2 regions of the Acinetobacter sp. R933-2 genome follow, and region 2 is predicted to be linked to the other one. Evidence: predicted binding sites of a transcription regulator. Region 2 holds the regulator's gene; the other holds the start of a gene.

Region 1 (8,049 bases), on a different contig from region 2:
ATGACACTGATACCAACCTACTCGCTGAGGATCTAAAAACTGTTCCCATCGTGGATCAGCATTAATTGGATAACGTAAATAATATAATTCAGCTTCTGCATAATGTTTATAATCTAATATACCTACACCATTACTATAAGAGACTACATTAAAACTAAAATCTATAGCTTGAATATGCATATATGATGCATCAAAAATTGTTAATATTTTTTCAGAAAAGTTAATCCACCCATCTTTACACAATGGAATTTGATAAATTAAATCACATACTTCTTCATAGTATTTATCAAGTATTTTCATTGCTTTTATATTTCACAATATTACACATTTGTATGATATTGTATTCAATATGTTATTACAACTGACTTTATCTTAAAATTTTTATTTACAAAAAATATAATCATTATGATCTATTAAAATAACGTTAATCACATCACTTTTTAAAATAAAAAATTTACCAAATTTTTAAAAAATTATTTTTACATTTTTTTTAAATAAAAATAAAAAATACATATCTTTTTGATTTTAAACATTATAAAAATATTTTTATTAAAAAATTTACCACCTGTTAAAATATTTAATAATTAATTTAATTTAAATTTATACCATTAGAAAAATTCATAAGACATGACTAAAGTCTTATCCGCTATCGTTTAAAAAACTTATTTTCATATTATTTTTTGTTACTAAAATCATTTATTTTTAATTATTATTTTGCACTGTTCTATTTGTTGAAAAATCAAAGTCAGTAATTCATAAAAACTCATCTTCATTGCATAATATTGACCAATTTCACGCTCTGTTAAACGATCACAACCATATAAACATGTTCGATCCCAGTACCAGATTTGCTGGGTATGCCGATGCAATAAATAAAAATTACCACCTGCATCGCCACCAATAATCCAAAATACATCTGGGAGATCATCTCCTATTTCTCTTTGCATCACCAAAAGATCAAAATTTACATTTTTGGTATCAATTTGAAATAATGCTTCCAAAGAAATTTCATCATCAATTTCAGTCAAATAAGAGCTAAACTCATCTGAATCTGTAAAGATGATTCCATTTGTTTTTTTATAAAAATCAATATACTGATTTGGAAGACCGCTCAACTCATCAGAAATTTTGGTTAATATTGCTGATGTCGAGTTTTGTAAAATCACAGCCATATTTTATCTCAATATTTTCGAGCCACAGACCAATAAAAAAACCCAGCCGAAACTGAGTTTTTTAAAGCTTTAGATTTTAAACCAAATTTATTATTTGTTTGGTTTAAAACTGTCTTTCAAGTCCAAAATACGGTTAAACACAGGTTTGTCAATCGTATGGTCATATTGATCTGCAACAAAATAACCTTCACGTTCAAACTGGAAACGATCTTCAGGCTGTGCTTGCGCCAAAGCAGGCTCAATCACCGCTTGAAGCACTGTTAAAGACTCAGGATTTAAGTGTTTTAAGAAATCATCATCTGCATCAGGTGCTGCTTCATTAAATAAACGGTCATAAACACGAACTTCCGCAGGAATCCCTTTGCTCGCTGAAACCCAATGCACCACACCTTTCACTTTACGCCCTTCAGGATTTTTACCTAAAGTTTCAGGGTCAATTGAACATTTCAGCTCAATCACTTCACCATTGGCATCTTTAATCACTTCATCGCACTTGATCACATAAGCATGACGTAGACGTACTTCACCTTCAGGAGTTAAACGTTTAAAGCCTTTTGGCGGTACTTCTTCAAAGTCTTTACGGTCAATATAAATTTCAGACGTTAAAGGAATGATACGGTCGCCCATATCCACGTTTGGATGACGTGCATGACTTAAATCCATATCTTCAGGAAGATTGGTTAAAGTCACTTTTAATGGGTTCAAGACCGCCATACCACGCGATGCAGTATTTTCAAGTGATTGACGAATACAGAATTCGAGCATTGCCACATCAACAATACTGCCATCAACTTTGGTTACACCAACACGCTTACAGAAATCACGTAAACCTTCAGGAGTAAAACCACGACGGCGCATACCAACAACTGTAGGCATACGTGGGTCATCCCAACCGTTGACATGATTGCCTTCCACCAATTTACGCAATTTACGTTTAGAGGTGATGGTATAGTCAATATTTAGACGGCTTGATTCATACTGATGTGGCACAGAGGGTGACTTAACTTTCGCAACAACCCAATCATAGAATGGACGATGATCAACGAACTCTAAAGTACACAATGAATGGGTAATGCCTTCAATCGCATCTGACAATGGATGCGCATAGTCATACATTGGATAGATTTTCCAAGTATTCCCCGTTTGGTGATGCTCAGAATGCAAAATACGATACATGATTGGATCACGCATATGCACGTTTGGTGATGCCATATCAATTTTGGCACGCAATACAGCTTGACCTTCGCCAAACTCACCATTGTTCATTTTTTCAAAACGTGCCAGATTTTCTGCGACAGAAGTATCACGATAAGGTGAATTTTTACCGACTTCGATAAAATTACCACGATTTAAACGAATTTCTTCAGGAGTTTGCAGATCAACATAAGCATCACCTTGTTCAATCAATTGAATTGCCCAAGTGTGTAACTGGTCAAAATAGCTTGATGCATAACGCGGTGCACCTTCCCATTCAAAACCTAACCATTTTACGTCATTGGCAATACCATCGACATATTCTTGTTCTTCAGCATCGGGGTTGGTATCGTCAAAACGCAGATTACATACACCATTGAACTCTTCTGCAATACCAAAATTAAGGCAAATTGCTTTTACATGACCAATATGCAAGTAACCATTTGGTTCAGGTGGGAAACGAGTAACAACGGTTTGAGTACGTCCTGCTGCTAAATCATCCGTAATGACTTGACGCACAAAGTCCAAGCCCGTCTGTTGTTCTTGCTGCTGAGCATCGACAGGTGCAGAATTGGTTGTCGGGTTCTTTGGCAGTTCTGAAACAACATCATTTGGCTTCATAGTTGATAAATCACTTCTATAAGTTAAAATAGGATAATAAAAATGCATTTCTGCGAATGGATACAAAAGAAATTCGCATTTTTGCTTGCCTTGTAGTTTACAGTTTGCTTATGCTTCTCTCAACCAAAAACCCATGGCTTTTTTAGTCATGATCAGGAGATTATAGAATGAGTTTTCCTCAAGTCGAATTAAACACCAATAAAGGACGTATTGTTCTTGAACTAAATTCTGAAAAAGCGCCTAAAACTGTCGCTAACTTTTTGGAATATGTTCGTGATGGTTTCTATGACGGCGTAATTTTCCACCGTGTCATTGATGGTTTCATGGTTCAAGGTGGTGGCATGGATGAAAACTTCAAAGAAAAAGCGACTCGCGATTCTATTGAAAATGAAGCTGACAACGGTCTAAGCAATGACATCGGTACTGTTGCAATGGCACGTACTCAAGCGCCTCACTCTGCTTCTGCACAATTCTTCATTAACGTTGCAAATAACTCATTCCTAAACCACTCAGGCAAAAATGCGCAAGGTTGGGGTTATGCGGTATTTGGTAAAGTCACTGAAGGTTTAGACGTTGTGAATGCAATTAAAGGCGTGCGTACTGGTAACCGTGGTTATCATGCTGATGTTCCTTTAGAAAATGTTGTAATCGAATCTGCTAAAATCATTTCTGAATAATTTTTAAATCCTCCCCACCCCTCCTTTAATAAAGGAGGGAGTAAAAGCTCAGACACGAATGGATGGGAAGTCCCCCTTAGAAAAAGGGGGATTTAGGGGGGATTAGTCTATAGCCATAGATTAGGAAAAAAAGTGACCCATCTGTTTATCGCTGATTTACATTTGTCACCTGATCACCCTCGACTCGTTCGGGGGTTTTTAGATTTACTTGAACAATATCAAGATAAAAACACACAACTCTATATACTGGGTGATTGGTTCAATGCTTGGATTGGTGACGATTACACTGCACCATGGTTAGATGAAATTATTGAGCATTTAAAACAATTTACTCAAGCTGGAAATAAAATCTATTTCCAAGTTGGAAATCGTGACTTTGCTTTAGGTCAAAAATTTTTAAATCGTTTTGGTGGCATTCTTTTACCCGAAACATATAGTTTCACTATGGGTACACAAAACATTCGTCTTGAACATGGCGATGCCTTATGTACAGATGATATTTCTTATCAACGTTTTAAAAAAATTATTCGTAATCCAATGATACTGGGTATTTTAAAAAGCACTCCTTTGAGTTTTAGACAAAAACTTGCCAATGGTTTTCGTCAAAAAAGTCGTGAATCTCAACAACATAAATCTTATGAAATTATGGATGTAAATGCTCAGGCTGTAGAAAAAGCCCTCAGCGATGTTGATATTCTAATTCATGGGCATACGCATCGCCCTGCGATTCATAACGAATTTGGTAAACAGCGGATTGTTTTGGGTGACTGGCGTCAAAATCAAGCAAAAATTTTAGAGATTAATTCAATCCGATTAGCAGATGATGATTTAAAAACATGGAAATATTAATTTAACTTTCTGAAATTTTTTTAAGCTGATTTAAATAAAACATCATTTTTTCATTTGCTTCCAAGCGACTTAAAGTATTTGCAATCCAAAAAGTACAAACTTCATTTTCATATTTTATTACAAACCTTTCATAAGTGATGTGTTGCCCTGTTGCCTTGTCTTTAGCAAGAAAATGATTAGATTTCTGTCCTTTAAGTAGTTGGCTACCATGCCAACTGCCACCTATACATATATTCATATAATTACTTTTTAAGATTAATTGTGAATACTTACTGTACACTATAAACATCATTATTTATTTTTGTTTCACTCTATTATTAACCAATACTTAAATTGTAATAATAAAATTTTCTATAAATAAAAATGAATAGATGCCAGTTTGAGTGATTTTTGATCGCAATTTATTACAGTTACAATAACTATAAACTGAGTATCAAGCTTAATCACATATAAAATATAGGCGATATAGAATGAAAATAAATACCTAAAAAAGGTTATTTTTCTTTAAATTTTTATATATTTTAAAATAAAGTTTATTTTTTATTCTTACTTAAGCACCAATCAATTACCATGTATCAAAAATTAAAGGCTTCACAATCGAAGCCTTTCACAGTACTTTTACAGCATATGCATAGCAATCACTGTCACCAATAAAATGAGAGCTAAAAACAAATAAGTGTCTACCGTATTAAAACTTTTTATGAATTTCCACATAGCCGATCTACAAAAAAATTTCGCATATTTTAATTAATTTCAAAAAAAATGCAAACCAGTTATCATTTCAAACCCAAAAAAGCTAAATTATTTTATCCATTTTATTGCACCACAAAAAACATCTTTTGATAGGTTTACAGCAGTATGTATAAAGATGATTCTATTCATTGATTTATATATCCCAATGCAGTGAATTCACTATGAGATAAATAAATCGACAAAAAAAGCAGAATAAGGCAAAACACGAGCTTCTATAAATATTTTTTTCAAGGTTAAATTAACAAGTTATTGATATATAATAGTATTACATACTATATGAATGAATTATGGAGTAAAATTACACTCGAATAATTTTTCATCATTGAAAATGAAAGATTGTCCCCTATAATCTAAATGATAAGTGACAATCCAATATGTCCAATTGAGGTTAACTCATGAAAAAACTTTATGTTGCAACACTTAGCTTAACAGCAATGCTGATCGGTTCATCTACTTTTGCAGCAGATCCTGCACAAGAATGTAAAAAACTCCAAGATGACTATAATGTCATTTATGCATCGAAAGGTTTTTGTTTTAAAGATCCTGAAGCTAAAGCTAAATTTGGTAATGATAATTGCTTTACCTCAAAACCTAAGTTTTCAGATAAAGAACAGCAAAAGCTTGATCAAATAGCAGCTCGTCAAAAAGAACTAAATTGTAAATAGCTGTTATAGTAATAATTAATACGTTAAAACAGTCATTTAGCAAGGAGTAAAAGATGACTTACGATGATCAAAATATATTTGCACGAATTTTACGTAATGAACTTCCAGCAATCAAAGTTTATGAAGACGAATATGTTCTTGCATTTATGGATATTATGCCTCAAGCCGATGGTCATACTTTAGTCATCCCCAAAACCCCAGCAGTCACCTTACTTGATTTACCCCCTGATGCTGCCGCATATACCATTCAGATTGTACAAAAAATTGCCAAAGCAATAGAAAAAGCACTTGGTGCTGAAGGTATTGTCTTAATGCAATTATCAGGTACTGCAGCAGGTCAAACTGTGCTACATGTACATTTTCACTTAATTCCAAGCTCAGTACATGAACTTGGTAAACACGCAGCACAATTAGGTGATCAAGAAAAAATTAAAACATTAGCTGAAAAAATTAAAGCAGCTCTTTAATTTTGGCATCTCTTAATAGAGAAAATAAGAGGCATCTATTGCCTCTTTTTTATTTGTATTCATTGTCTATTTTAGTAATTTTTTTGATTGATTTGGTTTTTCGTCATCAAAATGTCATCTGGTCTTCACCCATTTGTAACAAAGTTTGCAGATACTGCATCCAAGTGAGTAAGTCTCGTAAAAATTTGTTTCTTGCTTACTCAATATAAAAAAGTGACAGGCTCATGCCCGACAGAATCGATTTGGAGAAATCTCAATGAAAAAAGTGCTACTCGCTGCCGCAGTTGCATCATTCGGCTTAAGCGCAGCGCAAGCAGCGCCAACATTGTACGGTAAGCTCAATGTTTCGTTAAATCAAGTTCAAAATTACGATTTTGCAGACAACGATGAAACTCAATTAAATTCAAATGCTTCTCGTATTGGTGTTAAGGGTGAAGAAGCATTAACTGATAATATTGCTGCTGTATATCAAGCAGAATGGGCAGTTTCAACTGATGGATCAGGTTCAGATACAGATTGGAGCGCTCGTAACCGCTTCTTAGGTCTTAAATTTAAAAACATTGGTACAGTAAAAGCAGGTAACTACGATTCTTATTTCAAAACTGCTGCTGGTAAATATCAAGATATTTTCAATGATGATACAAACCTAGACATTACCAAAATGATGCATGGTGAAGAACGTCTAAAAAACGTTGTTGGTTTTGAAACAGATAAAAACCTTATTATTCCAGGTTTACAATTTAACCTTATGGCGCTTGTAGGCGAACATAATTCAACCGAATATACAACAAAAGAAAATGACAGCTTTAGTGGTGTATCGACGTCAATTACTTACGAAAATAAAGACATCGGCTTAGCTGCTGCAATTGCGGGTAACTTTGCAGTTCCAGGTGACTATGCGGCACTTAGCTTAAAAGATGTTGAATCTGATGCTTATCGTGTTACGGGTTCTTTAGACTTAGGTGCTTTAGGGGCTAAAGGTTTAGTCTTCGGTGCATTATGGCAACATGCTGAACTTTCAGACTCGCCTTCTGCTGCTGCATTAGCTGCGGCAAAACTCAAGCCTGAAGCTGCTTCTGCTGAAGAACAAGCATGGGCAATTACTGCGGGTTATACTATTCCAGATACTCCTGTGACATTAAAAGCACAATATCAATCTGCTGAAACCACAGCTGATAACATGGCAGACCGTAAAATTGACCAATATGGTGTAGGTGTTGACTATAACTTTAACAAACAAACGCGTTTCTATGGTGTCTTAGCACAGCAGAAACAAGATTGGAAAGCTGAAGATAAGAAAACTGTGGTTGGCGTAGGTATGGAATATAATTTCTAATCATAATCAAACCACAAAAATAAAAGGAATATGAGCAATCATATTCCTTTTTATATTTCCATTTTAGACGATATTTTTTCTCTATTGATCAATGGTTATTATTTTTAATAAAAGAGATTTAAAAACTTAAATCCCTTTTACTTTTAGATGATATCAATTTTATTTCAAAATACTGGTTTTTCCATAGACTTCTTTTGGCATTTCAGCAATTTCTACACATAATTGTACTTCTAAATGAACAGCTTGATAATTTTCAAAATTTTTCAGACATTCAAGTAATTGCGCTGAGATGAATTGACGTTGTTCTAACGTACG
Region 2 (8,049 bases):
GTGATTCAAACCTTTCATAAAGCAGCACCAAGTATTTTCCGTGGCACCAGTAATGTTCTGATTGCCAAAGAGCTTAATATTTTCCCAATTGGAACAATGGCACATGAGTTTTTACAAGCCTTCCAAGCTTTAGATGTGCGATTACGTGATTTTCAAAAATCTGCACTAGAAACATGGGTACAAGAGTATCGAGGTGACTTAGGTATTGCCCTCACAGATGTTGTGGGGATGGATGCTTTTTTACGTGATTTTGATTTGTATTTTGCCAAACTATTTGATGGTTTACGTCATGACAGTGGCGACCCTTATGAATGGGGAGATAAAGCCTATCGACATTATTGTCAGCTCAAAATTGATACCAAAACTAAAATGCTCACATTTAGTGATGGCTTAGATTTAGAGCGTGCTTGGAGCTTATATCAATACTTTAAAGACCGCTTCCAAGTCAGTTTTGGTATAGGAACAAATTTAACCAATGATATGGGGCAAACGCCGTTAAATATTGTACTTAAACTTGTAGAGTGTAATGGTCAATCTGTCGCAAAAATTTCCGATAGTCCAGGAAAGACCATGACCGATAACGATACTTTTTTAGCGTATCTACGTCAGGTTTTTGAAATTGCTGAGCCAAGCAATTAGAAGAAAAACGATAGCTGATTTTTTGCTAAAGAAATGCAGGAAATCAGCTAAATCGTAAAAAAGACTATGCTAAGATGGTCAAAATAATCCTGCTAAAATTCAAAAAATCTTATGACGACTTCTCCCTTTCATTTTGAATTATTAATTGAAGCTGAGCAACTTGTTCCCTATTTAGGACATGAACAATTACGGATTGTTGATTTAAGCCGTAGTTCTGTTTATGAACAATTGCATATTCCACATGCTTTACATCTCAAACCGCAGTATTTAGTTCGCCAAGAGGAAAATGCTTCGGGTTTATTGCCAGATGAAGCAGGATTAAACACTTTAATTGAGTATTTAAATATTTCTCCTGAACATCACGTGGTTGTTTATGATGATGAAGGGGGTGCATGGGCAGGGCGTTTGATTTGGAATTTACATTGCCTTGGCTTTGAAAATGTCAGTTTATTGAATGGTGGCATTCATGCTTGGCTAGGTGCAGGCTTTCCAACTTCGGCTGAGGTAGAAGAACTTAAACCTGTCACAGATTTATTTAAAATAAATTTACAAAATGTTGAAAAATATAGAATTAAATATGAGGGATTACTCGAAAAAGTACAAAAAAATGCAGTGCAAATTTGGGATTGTCGTACAACTGAGGAATATACAGGTCAACGCTTAGCAGCACGACGCGGTGGTCATCTACCAAATGCATTACATTTTGAGTGGAGTACTGCAATTAATCGTCAAAATCATTTAAAATTGCATTCCTTAGAACGCACCCAACAACGCTTAGAACAATTGGGCTTTCATTTAGATCAACCTGTGGTGGTGTATTGTCAGTCTCATCACCGCTCAGGTTTGGCTTATATTTTAGGGCGATTGCTCGGTTGGGATATTCAAGCTTATGATGGTGCGTGGAGCGAATGGGGCAATCGCCTCGACAGTCCAATTATTAGTGGAGAATCACCGTCGTGAGTCTAGCCTCAAATTTGAAAAAACAACTTTTTATTCGTGCGCAAAACCTTGTACCTCAACAACAACTGAGCCGTGTGGTTGGAAAAGTTGCAGCAAGTGAAAATTTAATTATAAAAAATATTGCGATTCAAGCTTTTAAAGCACAGTACGGCATTGATTTATCAATTGCACAACAAACAGATGCTTTGAAATACAAATCATTTAATGAGTTTTTTACACGTGCTTTAAAAGAGGGTGTCCGTGAAATCGATACAGATGCAAACAGTATTGTTTCACCTGCGGATGGCGCGATTTCCCAATTAGGTAAAGTCAAAGAAGGCGATGTATTTCAAGCGAAAGGGCAAAGTTTTTCTGTAGAAAAACTCATTGGTGACCCACAATTGGCAGCGCCATTTAAAAATGGTGAATTTGCGACAGTATATTTATCACCACGTGATTATCATCGTGTGCATATGCCATTTGCAGGTACATTGACAGAAACGTTATATATTCCAGGTGAGTTATTTTCAGTAAATCAAACCACTGCGGAAAATGTACCAGGTTTATTTGCACGTAATGAGCGTATGGTTTGCTTATTTGATACAGAACTTGGACGTATGGCTGTGGTCTTGGTGGGTGCGATGATTGTTGCAGGGATAGAAACAGTTGCAACAGGTAAAGTAAAACCTTCTGGTCGTGTTGAACTTGATCATCATGAATTGAAACTTGAAAAAGGTGATGAGTTAGGACGCTTCTATTTAGGCTCAACAGCAATCGTTTTATTTGAACAAAATAAAATGAATTGGGATACTCAATTTCAAGCAAACTCTACAGTGGTAATGGGCGAAGCTTTGGGGCATAGCCTATAATTTTAGATCACAAAAATCACTTTCCTCAATAAAGAAGGTGATTTTTGCTTAAACTTGCTAAATGTTTTATTCAGGTTTATATAAACGTTCTTTTGGAAATACCACTTTAAAGGTTGAACCTTGATTTTCTTTTGATTCAACTTCTAAATAAGCATTGTGTTGCATCAATACATGTTTGACAATCGCTAAACCTAGACCTGTTCCACCTGTTTGACGGCTACGTGCGCTATCTACCCGATAGAAACGTTCAGTTAAACGAGGTAAGTGTTTAGGGTCAATGCCAATTCCTGTATCTTGTACAGTAAAATAACCATGTGAACCATCATCATGCCAGCCCATCGTTACTGTGCCACCTTTAGGGGTGTACTTAACAGCATTGGTGATTAAGTTACTAAATGCACTGGCAAGTTCGGTATCTGAACCAATTAAGTCACAATGGCTATCAATATCTAAGTTTAATGTATGCCCATAATCAACATTATAGGCTTGAGCATCATCAAATAATTGATTCATTAAACTAGGCATTTCAATGATTTGGTTTTTAGCAATTTGCTTATTACCTTCAAGTCGAGATAAAAGTAATAAATCATTCACCAAAGCATTCATACGGCGAGTTTGTGATTGCATCTGGTCAAATGCACGTTTCCAACGTGGATTTAGATCTTCTTGATCAGTAAATGTTTCTATATAGCCACTTAGAACAGTAAGCGGCGTTCGTAATTCATGTGAAATATTATCGACAAAATCTTTACGCATTTGTTCTAAGTTGTGGACACGCGTGACATCATAAGCAACCAGTAAACGACTTTCGCTACCAAAACGGGTGAGTTTAATTTGTACATAATGTTCATCATAAACTGAAGATTTGATTTTGATGCCATCAGGCGATTGGTCAATATTATTAAAATATTCAATAAAGCTCGGTTGACGAATAATGGTTAAAATATTACGTCCACGATCGAGCATTTGGATGCCTAACAGTTTTTCTGCTGCAGGATTCCACCATTCTATTTGATGCAGTTCATCGGTTAAAACCACCGCTTCAGCAAGCGCAATCAGTGAAGATTGTGCTCGGTCAATCAATCCAACCATTTCAGCTTGAACAACACGTTCTTGGCGCTGCGCACGATAAACATTAAATAATAATGCGCCCCATATACCACTTAAATTAGGAGGAACATCATAGGGACGGTTAGAAATCCACTCATTCACCAAATACAAAGAGCGAAGTTGGAAAATAAAAAAAGTCGCAAAAGCTAAAGAAATGCAGACCCAAAAATACCCGATCCCAAAACCAATAAAACATCCGATGACTAATAAAAATGCTAAAAGTCGTAAATCTTGTTTGGCAAAAGTCCATAAACTGCTGTAACGAAATTGTTTATGTTCACGTGCAAGATCTGGGACGGGGTAGGGTTCATACATAAAAACAAATTGACCTAAAAAGCTAACCTAAAGCGACATCAGCGCGTGTAGAGAAACGGTAACCTGTACCACGTACTGTTTGTACATAACGGTCTGCGCCATAAGGTTCTAATACTTTACGTAAACGACGAATATGCACATCAATTGTACGGTCTTCGATATAGACATTACCACCCCAAACTTGGTCAAGTAACTGGGCACGTGTATAAGCACGTTCAGGATGTGTCATAAAGAAGGCTAATAAACGATATTCAGTGGGTCCCATTTCTAAAATACTGTTGCCAAAACTCACACGTTGACTTACAGGATCTAAAATTAAACCATTTGCATCAATTGATTTTTCACCACTTAAGGCATTTGCACGACGTAAAACAGCTTTAATACGAGAGACCAATTCACGTGTTGAAAATGGTTTCGTCATATAATCATCTGCACCAGCATCAAGTCCTTGCACTTTGTGATCTTCTTCACCTCGTGCAGTCAACATAATGACTGGGATTTCTGCCAGACTTTCATCACGTTTCAAGCGACGACATAAATCTACGCCACTCACGCCGCCCGGCATCATCCAATCTAATAAAATCAAAGCGGGTCTTTGATCGACAATCATTTGATGTGCTTGTTTGGCATCCTCTGCTTGTAAGCATTGAAAGCCTGCCATATCTAATGAGGTATGGATCATTTCTCGAATCGGAAGTTCGTCATCGACGATTAAAATATAGTCATCTTTCACAACGCAATATCCTATGTATGAACGGTGTACCGTTTTATTATTTATGACAGGCTTATTACAAAGATTAATTATGACAATATCATTGCAAAAAATAGATATCGGCTATTATTTGCAATTTTTTGTGACAAAACTTGTGAATTGATGTGAAATTTCACTTAAAAGAACGATGACATTTTATTTTTACAGTTTAATTAAAAATATCAGGTCTTTTTCTTTCAGAGGCATTTTAGAAGTATTTTGGGCAATTTAGGCGCTTTGTTTTTCTGAAAATGAGTTGAGCAATGAGAAAAAAACAGCTTCACATGCAAATACAACTTGTTCTACAGAAAGTTTAAAGCCACCCATGACCCAACGCACAGCAACTTGGGTTACATAACCATTTAATCCTGTCGAAACCAAGGAAATTTCCTGCTCACTATAGTCGATACGCGGCATCATCAACATAACAAAGGCATGGATCATGCGGTCAAAACGTCCCATAGTTTCATGAATTGTGGCGTGATTATGTAATTCTTGAACCAACATTGCATCAACATAAATAATACGTGCAACACGTGGGTCTGCTTTGAGCATAGAAAATAAAGCCATTAAACCCGAATGAATCATTGGTTTCGGATCTGGTGACGATTGCATGACACCTTGCATCACAGTGTGTTGTAGCTGATCAACTAATTGTAAAAAAATAGTTTGAAACAGCTCTTCACTCTTTTTAAAAGATTCATAAAAATAACGTTCTGTCAGTTTAGCTTCAATACAAACATCTTTGACGGTTACTGAAAAGAAGCCATGAGTACCATAAGTTTCGATCCCTGCTTCAATTAATTTTTCACGACGTGCTAATTTACGCTCAGAAAGAGACATTCCTTTGAACTGTCTTTCTTTCACGAGTTTTTTCGGTGTCTTTTGTTCCTGCACCTGTTGTGTTGTTTCATCTAAAAAATCTGTTGTCATATCAGTGTGTGCCAACTTAATTATGCAAATTGCAAGGTTTGATTCATAAAATCGTTGATGGTTATGTCATGATCCTGAGCAAGTTAATCAACATTGAAAAGCTTAACATATTATATTGACAATAGTCATTGTCAAAATTATAGTGGAGCTGTGAGTGTATGTATATAGAACGTACATACGGCAAAAATTCAAACAAGGAAACTCGATGAAAAATTTTAAAAATAAAGTCGCTGCAATCACAGGTGCAGGCTCAGGTATGGGACAACAACTGGCTATTTTATTAGCAAAAGCAGGTTGCCACCTTTCAATTAGTGATGTGAATGAAAAAGGTTTAGCCGAAACTGTAGAATTAGTTAAACAATATGACGTACGTGTTACATCAAAGAAAGTAAACGTTGCAAAACAACAAGAAGTTAAAGCTTGGGCGGAAGAAACTGTTCAAAATCATGGTTCTGTCAACATGATCTTTAATAATGCTGGTGTAGCATTAGGTGCGACAGTAGAAGGTGAAACTTACGAAGAACTTGAATGGATCGTAGGGATTAACTTCTGGGGTGTGGTTTATGGCACGAAAGAATTTTTACCATACATCAAGAAAACAGGTGATGGTCATATCATCAATACTTCAAGTATCTTTGGTTTAACTGCTCAGCCAACTCAGTCTGGTTATAACGCAACGAAGTTTGCAGTGCGTGGTTTTACTGAGTCTTTACGTCAAGAACTTGATATTGAAAAATGTGGCGTGAGTGCGCTGTGTGTACATCCGGGCGGTATTCGTACCAACATTGCAAATGATGCACGTATGAATGACAGCTTAAAATCATTGGGGATGAATCCTGATAAATCTGCAAAAGCATTTAATAAACTATTACGTAAACCTGCGGTAGAAGCGGCACAAGAAATTTTAGATGCAGTATTAGCAGACAAACGCCGTTTATTGATTGGTGGCGATGCGGTGATTGTAGATTTGGCACAACGTTTATTACCAACGGGTTATCAAAAGCTTGCAACGATGGCAACAAAACTGACCAAGCGTTTTGAACCAAAATAATTGATTTTTTATATATAAAACCGTCAGTTATGACGGTTTTTTTATGACTTTTATTTGATCGTAAAATGACTTAGTCGATGTAAAGATAAGAAAAACTTGGTAAAGCATTTATTTTATATACAATATCATGCATATAAAAAATGATATTTTGAACAAATGATAAATATAGCTTTGATTGCTATGTGATAAAAAATTTGGATGATGATGATGAAAAAGAGCATGTTGGCTTTAAGTCTTGCCGTATTATTTCCTTTAAGTTTAAGTAGTTTTGCTCAAACCCGACCAAATTTAGATGCAAGTGCAACCATACTAAAAGAGAACCAAACATCTGAAAATGAAACAATAGAAGATAACGAAGAACAAACAGATGAAGACCGCTATAAGGAAATTAGACCTGAAATTTTACGGTTATATCCTGACTATGTAAAAGTTGATGATGAAGATGCATTATTTTTTAGATATTTAGAACATTATTATGAACGACAACAGCAAATTCCACGTTTTAATAAGGCGCAAGAACAAATGCAGCGCTATATTAAAGAAAATGCTCAACTTGAATTACGTGCTTTAACCGCAAAAAAATCTAAAATTGATGCCTTGTTGTATCAAAATTTATCTGAAATTTATAGTAATGTTGCTCATATTCAACAACAGATTCAGTTTTATATAGCATTTAATCAAGCCATTTTAAAACTGATCGATTTTAATGCGCCGTTACCTGTTTTAAGTGACAACCAGTATAGACGATATCGCAGTGAAGTCGAAAATATGCAGGGAATCTATCAACAACAAGAAAAACAATTGCTGAAATTGGTGAGGCAAATTGACCAATATCAAAAAATATTAGATGAGTTTCATACAATTGATTCAAAAAGAAATTATAAAAAACATTTGGAAAATATTGCACAGCTTAATCGTTTTGCATTAGAAACAGGGCATTTTTTAAATGCACAAATTAAAGCTTATGATGCATTTTATTTATCAACGCGTTTTTATGATTCATATCAAACCAAAGAAAATTTACAATGGGCTGAAAAGTTTAAAACCTATTTAAATTCAGTTGAGAATCAAAAGAAAACCCAAGCATTATTGGCAGCTTTACCTAAAGCGCAGCCTCAAGCTTCAGAGAGTCATGTACAAACTCAATTAAAGCTTTTAGAAAATGCTGCTGTTCAGTGTCGAAATGTTTGGGATGGTCAAACACCTGATGAATATACTCTTGTACAAGTAGAGTTGTCTGCGCAACAATTTATTGCTAAGTGTCAAAAAACTAAATCAGACTTACAGCAATTTGTACAAAATAACGTGAATTTAGAAGAAATTCCTCATCAAATCGGGAAGCTAGAAAATTTAGATTTTTTAGGCGATTTTAGAATTTATGATCAAGATATTTATTATACGCATTCTGAGAAAAATGCAGTTTATCGTTTCGATAGTAAAAC

What was found. Region 2 encodes PhoB, which activates phosphate uptake and scavenging genes when phosphate is short. Its sites were predicted from a motif close to TGTCATNAANCTGTCATAA; they were not measured.
Region 1: HX005_RS15985 (porin) is a predicted target of PhoB. The motif match lies at 6,500-6,518, and genes of this name have one in related genera.

Annotation. Positions count from the first base shown of each region.
Region 1 is NZ_JACAIJ010000015.1:63,955-72,003, forward strand. It holds gene HX005_RS15945 (helix-turn-helix transcriptional regulator) at 1-300, opposite strand, end outside; gene HX005_RS15950 (SMI1/KNR4 family protein) at 693-1,172, opposite strand; gene HX005_RS15955 (glutamine--tRNA ligase/YqeY domain fusion protein) at 1,263-2,987, opposite strand; gene HX005_RS15960 (peptidylprolyl isomerase) at 3,155-3,664, shown strand; gene HX005_RS15965 (UDP-2,3-diacylglucosamine diphosphatase) at 3,797-4,513, shown strand; gene HX005_RS15970 (hypothetical protein) at 4,515-4,751, opposite strand; gene HX005_RS15975 (YARHG domain-containing protein) at 5,662-5,931, shown strand; gene HX005_RS15980 (HIT family protein) at 5,985-6,398, shown strand; gene HX005_RS15985 (porin) at 6,655-7,734, shown strand; gene HX005_RS15990 (5-carboxymethyl-2-hydroxymuconate Delta-isomerase) at 7,894-8,049, opposite strand, start outside.
Region 2 is NZ_JACAIJ010000016.1:44,071-52,119, reverse strand. It holds gene pncB (nicotinate phosphoribosyltransferase) at 1-639, shown strand, start outside; gene HX005_RS16300 (sulfurtransferase) at 751-1,599, shown strand; gene asd (archaetidylserine decarboxylase) at 1,596-2,447, shown strand; gene phoR (phosphate regulon sensor histidine kinase PhoR) at 2,514-3,872, opposite strand; gene phoB (phosphate regulon transcriptional regulator PhoB) at 3,895-4,605, opposite strand; gene HX005_RS16280 (TetR/AcrR family transcriptional regulator) at 4,852-5,556, opposite strand; gene HX005_RS16275 (SDR family NAD(P)-dependent oxidoreductase) at 5,762-6,607, shown strand; gene HX005_RS16270 (YncE family protein) at 6,815-8,049, shown strand, end outside.